One region of the Streptomyces sp. LMG1-1-1.1 genome, then DNA from elsewhere that is predicted to be linked to it. Evidence: predicted binding sites of a transcription regulator. Region 1 holds the regulator's gene; the other holds the start of a gene.
What was found. Region 1 encodes HspR, which represses chaperone genes until heat shock. Its sites were predicted from a motif close to TTGAGNNNNNNNNNCTCAA; they were not measured.
Positions count from the first base shown of each region.

Region 1 (3,403 bases):
ACGGCTCGCCGGGCGACGCGAGCACATCGTGCGCCGGAGTGCTCTCCCACGAGGGCTCGCCCGGCTCCGCTACCACGGAGTGCGCCGGGGTGGTCTCCCATGAGGGCTCGCCGTCGAGTGCGAGCACACCGAGAACAGCCGCCGCAACGGCTATGGCGCTAAGTGCACGAACCATCCTGGTCATGGCCGATCTCCACCTCTTTTGATCACTACCTCCCCCCCGCGAGTTAGACGATGACTTACTCCTGACCCGTCCACCAGCCAACCCGGGCATCATGTTCCTGTAATTCATGACCCTGAGGGGGGTGCAAATGAGTCTTGAATGTGACGGAACGGGCCATAACCACAGTCACGGTGAACTATGCGACGTGGGAAAGGAGCTGTACGCGAACGCACTCCGCACGGGTCGAATCGCCCGCTCCGAGGCCGCGGCCGCCCCTTGCCTGAAGGAGCTCTCCCTCCTTCACCCGGACCCCGACGACAGCCAGTGGCTGCACCCGGTGTCGCCCTCGATCGCCCTCAACCAGCTCGTTCACCCCATCGAACTGGAGATACAGGCGCGTCGGCAGCACGCCATCGCGCTCGCCGACGCTTTCGAGCCATTCCTGGCCATCCACACACCCGACCCCTCCGCCGCACAGGCCATCACGGTCCTCGAAGGCCTCAGCGTCATCAACGCGACGCTGGACCGCGTCATCAACGAGTGCACCGAGGAACTCCTCACCATCCAGCCCGGCAGCGGCCGGCGCCCCGAGACCCTCGAAGCGGCCCTGCGGCGCATGGAGCCCCTCCTCAACCGCGGCGTCCGGATGCGCACCCTCTACCAGCACACCGCACGGCACCACCCCGCCACCCTCGCCTACGTGGAACGGGTCGCCCCCTACGGGCTCGAACTCCGCACCCTCGAAGAGATCATCGACCGGCTGATCATCGTCGACCGCAAGGTCGCCTTCGTACCCGCGCGCAGCGACCGCCAGGTCGCCCTCGAACTCCGCCACGAAGGCCTCGTCCAGTACCTCGTCGGCGTCTTCGACCAGTTCTGGCTGCACGGCGTGCCCTGGGAGGAGGAGATCCCCTACAGCCCGTCCGTGGACGGCATAGGGGGCGTCCAGCGCTCCATCGCCAAGCTCCTCGTCGAAGGCCACGTCGACGAGGCCATCGCGCGCCGCCTCGGGATGAACGTGCGGACGTGCCGCGCCCACATCGCCAAGCTCGCCGCCGCGCTCGGCAGCGGGAGCCGGGCCCAGCTCGGGTACCTGATCGCCCAGTCCGGCATCCTCGAACGGGACAACTGACCACCGTGTACGCACAGATCGACCTGGACGGGCCCGCCGGGACGCTCCGGGTGTCCGGCTACGGGCTGCCCGTCGTGGAGCTCGTACGGGCCCCGGGGAGCCCTCCCGACGCCCACACGCCCATCGGGACCCGACGGGCCGGCCTCCTCGCGCTCACCGTCGACGGGGAGCCGGCCGCACTCCGGCCGGCCCGGGGGCGGCTGCTGCGGTGGTCGTACCGCGTCGACGTCCGCACCGACGGCGTCCACTACCGGCTGGTGCCGTGCGGGCACGACTACAGCCGCCTCACCCGGGACGGCCGGAAGGTCGGCGAACTGCTGTGCTCGGGGAACGGGCGGGTCATCGACACCTGGGAGCCCGGCGCCACGCCCCGCGACATCGCCGTCGGCACCGCCCTGGCCGCCGCGTTCGGGACCGGCGCCTCCCCCTGGTACGAGACGGTCGGCGAGATCGTCTCCGAACTGCTCCCCTGACCCCGGGACGCGCGAAAGCCCCGTCCACAGCTGTGGACGGGGCTCCGACGGATGCCTCGCGGACCTACTCGCCGCGCTTGGGGCGCCACACCACCAGGGCACTCGCCTGCTGCACGTCCTGGTACGGCACCAGGTCGCGCCGGTACGAGGCGTGCACCTGGGCCTCGCGCTGGCGCATCGCCGCCGCCGCGCCGTCGACCGCGGCCGACAGCTCCGCGATCCGGCTCTGCAACGCCGCGACCTGGTTCTCCAGTTCGATGATGCGCTTGATCCCGGCCAGGTTGATGCCCTCGTCCTGGGACAGCTGCTGCACCTGGCGGAGCAGCTCGATGTCACGGGCCGAGTAGCGCCGCCCCCGGCCGGCGGTGCGGTCCGGGGAGACCAGGCCGAGCCGGTCGTACTGCCGCAGGGTCTGCGGGTGCAGACCAGAGAGCTGGGCCGCCACCGAGATGACGTACACCGGCGACTCGTCGGTCAGTTCGTACGGATTGCGTCGGCGTCCGTCCATCGGGTCACGCTCCCTTCGCGGCCTGGAACAGCTCCGCCCGGGGGTCCTCGGAGGCGGTCGCCTCGCGGTAGGTCTCCAGGGCCTCGCGTGCCTTGTCGTCCAGTTCCCTGGGCACCGCGACCTCGACCGTCACGAGGAGGTCGCCGCGGGTGCCGTCCTTGCGGACCGCGCCCTTGCCCCGGGCGCGCATGGTCAGACCGTTCGCCGAGCCCGCGGGCAGCTTGAGGGTGACCGCGGGGCCGCCGAGGGTCGGGACCTTGACCTCGCCGCCGAGCGCCGCCTCCACGAAGGAGACCGGCACCGTGACGGTGAGGTTGTCGTCCTTGCGGCCGAAGACCGGGTGGGCGTCGACGTGCACGACGACGTACAGGTCGCCGTTCTGCCCGCCGCGCTCGCCGGGCGCCCCCTTGCCGCGCAGCCGGATCTTCTGCCCGTCGGAGACGCCGGCAGGGATCCGGACCTGCATGGTGCGGGACGACTTGGCGCGCCCGCTGCCCTTGCAGACCTCGCAGGGGTTCTCCGCGATGAGGCCGCGGCCCTTGCAGTCGACGCAGGGGTCGGTGAGGGAGAAGCCGCCGCCGCTGCCGCGCGAGACCTGACCGGTGCCGACGCAGGTCGGGCACACCCGGGGCGTGCCGTTCTTGTCGCCGGTGCCCGAACACGCCGTGCACGGCTGCTGGCTGGACATCCGCAGCGGTACGGTCGCGCCCTCGATGGCCTCGGTGAAGCTGAGGGTCACCTCGGACTCGACGTCCTGGCCGCGCCGCGGCTGGGTGCGCGTGCCCCCGGCCGCCCCGCGGTTGAACAGTCCGCCGAAGACGTCCCCGATGCCGCCCCCGCCGCCGAAGCCGCCGCCGCCCGCCCCGCCCTGGGCGCCTCCGAAGAGGTCGCCCAGGTCGAAGTTGAACGAGCCGCCGCCGGGGCCGCCGGCCCGGAAGCCGCCGTTCCCGAACAGCGCGCGCGCGTCGTCGTACTCCTTGCGCTTCTTGGCGTCACCGAGGATGTCGTTGGCCTCGGAGATCTCCTTGAAGCGCTCCTCGGCCTTGGTGTCGCCCTTGTTGGCGTCCGGATGGTTCTCGCGGGCGAGCTTCCGGTACGCCTTCTTGATCTCGGCCTCGGTGGCGTCC
Region 1 is NZ_JBFPNH010000021.1:274,603-278,005, forward strand. Features, by position in the region: gene MRBLMG1_RS11915 (helix-turn-helix transcriptional regulator) at 291-1,295, shown strand; gene MRBLMG1_RS11920 (hypothetical protein) at 1,301-1,768, shown strand; gene MRBLMG1_RS11925 (heat shock protein transcriptional repressor HspR) at 1,833-2,276, opposite strand; gene dnaJ (molecular chaperone DnaJ) at 2,281-3,403, opposite strand, start outside.

Region 2 (3,403 bases), on a different contig from region 1:
GCGCTGCGCGTCGCCAACCCCCTCATCGCGACCGACCACGGCACGCGCACGCGTGCGGACGTCATGGCGCTGACACGGGACTGGCTGCTCCTCAGGTAGCCCGCCGCCCACGCGCGCCGGAGTGGGGGGACCCGGCGGGTACGCGGGAGTCGGGGGTGCCCGCCGGGTACGCAGGGGTCGGGGGCCGCCCGGTGCGCGGGAGTCGGGGGTGCTCGCCGGGCCCGTCGCGCCGCCGCCGGTGGTCAGCGGCTCGTCGGCGGGCCGCCCTCCGGGAGGGCGGCGAAGACGCGCCGGAGGGCCGGGGGGCGTTCGCCGTCGCCCGCGATCACGAGGCGGTGGTGGTGGGTGACGCGGTACTCGAAGCCGTCCGGGATCGGGTTGCCGGTGGGCCGCGCCGGGACCCGGGCGTACGCGGGGTCCTCCAGGGCGGCCCGCAGTTCGGCGGTCGCGGCGGCGGTCATGTGCCCGGTGCGGGGCGGCTTGGCGCCGGAGGTGCTGGTCCAGGTGCCGTCGTAACGGACGACGAGGCGGTTGTGGATGCCGGCGAGACCGCCGGTGACGGTCACCTCGACGAGGACGTCACCGGGCCGCGGGTCCTGGGAAGGGGTGGCCGGCGCCGACGTGGGGTCCGTGGCCGGGGGGTCCGTCGGCGGCGCCGGGGGCGCGGTCGCGTCCGAGGGTGTTCCGCCGGGCGTGGTCGCTTCCGTCGGCGGCGCGGGGGGTGTGCTCGCGGTCGACGGCGGCCCGCCGGGCGCGGGCGGTGCCCCCGGCCCGCAGCCGCTCGCCCCGCCGACGGCCAGGGCCGCCGCGAGCAGCAGGGCCCCGCACCTCTTTCGCCGTACTCCTCGCACCATGGATCGAGCATGCCCCTTGCGGGGTCCCCCGCGCAGCCCGACGGACGGACGGACCGGGCCGGGGTTCGCGTCGGGGCGTCAGGCGCCGTCGCGGACGATGCCGGTGAGCGGGCCCTGGTAGCGCCAGTCGAGCGAGTCGTAGAGGGCGAGGCCGTCGGTGGTCGCGGCGAGGATGCCGGTCGTGGCGCCGGCCTGGGCGGCGGCGGCCTCCAGGGTGCGCATGACGTTGGAGCCGAGGCCGCGGCGCCGGTGGGCGGGGTCGGTCTCGATCTGGTCGGCGACGGCGGTGGAGCCGGTCGGGGCGATCTGGCCGCGGGCGGCGAGGGTGCCGTCCTGGGCGAGGATGCGGACCAGGATGACGCCGTCCCGCGTCTCGGTGGTCCGGGCGTAGCCCTCGGGCGGCGCGGGCCGGGCGCCCGGGTCCAGCGGCTTGAGCATCATGAAGCCGGGGTCGTCGGGGACGGTCCACCCCTCGGTGATCCACGGGGCGACCTCCTCGGGGGTCGCCATCACCTTGAGCCAGCTGTACGGCTCGGTCAGCCGGGCGCAGAGCGCGCCGACGGAGGCCGCGTCGGGGGCGGGCAGGACGTGCCGTACGACATGGCGGGGCAGTCCGACGTCGATGCGGTGCCCCCACGGCTCGGGGACCGCGGCGGGAGCGCCCCGGGAGACGGTCCAGCCCGCCACCCACGCGGATGTAATGGCTGCTATATCCATAGAGGGATTACATCCCGTGCCACGCGCCCGCGTGAGGGTGATCGCTCAGAGCGAACGGACGTCTGGGAACATTCGCGGGCTCAGGTGCATTGAGTCGGTACAGCTCAACTTGACTGCCGAAGGGGAGATCATGGCTGCTGAGTCCATGGCGTCCGTGCCGCTCACTCTGCCCGTACTGCCGCTCGACGACGAGGTCGTGCTGCCCGGCATGGTGGTGCCGCTCGACCTGTCCGACAACGAGGTACGGGCCGCCGTCGAGGCCGCCCAGGCCGCCGCGCGGCCCGGTGCCGGCAAGCCGCGGGTGCTGCTCGTGCCCCGCGTCGACGGGACCTACGCCGGGACCGGCGTCCTGGGCACCGTCGAGCAGGTGGGCCGCCTGTCCGACGGCGACCCTGGCGCGCTGATCCGCGGCATCGGCCGCGTCCGCATCGGCGCCGGCACGACCGGCCCCGGGGCGGCCCTGTGGGTCGAGGGCAGCACGGTCGAGGAGACCCTGCCCGACCCGCTGCCCGGCTCCGTGACCGAACTGGTCAAGGAGTACAAGGCGCTCGCCACCAGCTGGCTCAAGAAGCGCGGAGCCTGGCAGGTCGTCGACCGCGTCCAGCAGATCGACGGCGTCGGCGCCCTCGCCGACAACTCCGGGTACTCGCCCTTCCTGACCGTCGAGCAGAAGGTCGCGCTCCTGGAGGCCGCCGACCCGGTCGCCCGCCTCAGGCTCGCCACCGCCCAGCTCCGCGAGCACCTCGCCGAGCAGGACGTCGCCGAGACCATCGCCAAGGACGTCCAGGAAGGCGTCGACAAGCAGCAGCGCGAGTTCCTGCTCCGCCGCCAGCTCGAAGCCGTGCGCAAGGAGCTCCGCGACCTCAACGGCGAGGCCGAGGGCGACGAGTCCGACGACTACCGCGCCCGCGTGGAGGCAGCCGACCTGCCGGAGAAGGTCCGCGAGGCCGCCCTCAAGGAGGTCGAGAAGCTGGAGCGGTCCAGCGACCAGTCCCCGGAGGGCTCCTGGATCCGCACCTGGCTCGACACCGTCCTCGAACTTCCGTGGAACGAGCGGACCGAGGACGCCTACGACATCCGGGGCGCCCGCGCCGTCCTCGACGCCGAGCACGCCGGTCTCGACGACGTGAAGGAACGCATCACCGAGTACCTGGCCGTGCGCAAGCGGCGCTCCGACCGCGGCCTCGGCGTCGTCGGCGGCCGACGCGGCGGAGCCGTACTCGCCCTCGTCGGCCCGCCCGGCGTCGGCAAGACCTCCCTCGGCGAGTCCGTCGCCCACGCCATGGGCCGCGAGTTCGTCCGGGTCGCCCTCGGCGGCGTACGGGACGAGGCCGAGATCCGCGGCCACCGGCGGACCTACGTCGGCGCCCTGCCCGGCCGGATCGTCCGGGCGATCAAGGAGGCCGGGTCCATGAACCCGGTGGTGCTGCTCGACGAGATCGACAAGGTGGGCTCCGACTTCCGGGGCGACCCGGCGGCGGCGCTCCTCGAAGTCCTCGACCCGGCGCAGAACCACACCTTCCGCGACCACTACCTGGAAGTCGAACTCGACCTCTCCGACGTCGTCTTCCTCGCCACGGCCAACGTCCTCGAAGCCATCCCCGAGGCGCTCCTCGACCGCATGGAGCTGGTCAGGCTCGACGGCTACACGGAGGACGAGAAGGTCGTCATCGCCCGCGACCACCTGCTCCCGCGCCAGCTGGAGCGGGCCGGCCTGGAGTCCGGCGAGGTCGTCCTGGAGGACGCCTCCCTGCGGAAGCTGGCCGGCGAGTACACCCGCGAGGCGGGCGTCCGCACCCTGGAGCGGTCGATCGCCCGGCTGCTGCGGAAGG
Region 2 is NZ_JBFPNH010000057.1:8,524-11,926, forward strand. Features, by position in the region: gene MRBLMG1_RS29955 (TetR/AcrR family transcriptional regulator) at 1-99, shown strand, start outside; gene MRBLMG1_RS29960 (hypothetical protein) at 243-854, opposite strand; gene MRBLMG1_RS29965 (GNAT family N-acetyltransferase) at 933-1,571, opposite strand; gene lon (endopeptidase La) at 1,702-3,403, shown strand, end outside.
Region 2: the regulator HspR is predicted to act here: its motif matches at 1,661-1,679, upstream of lon (endopeptidase La).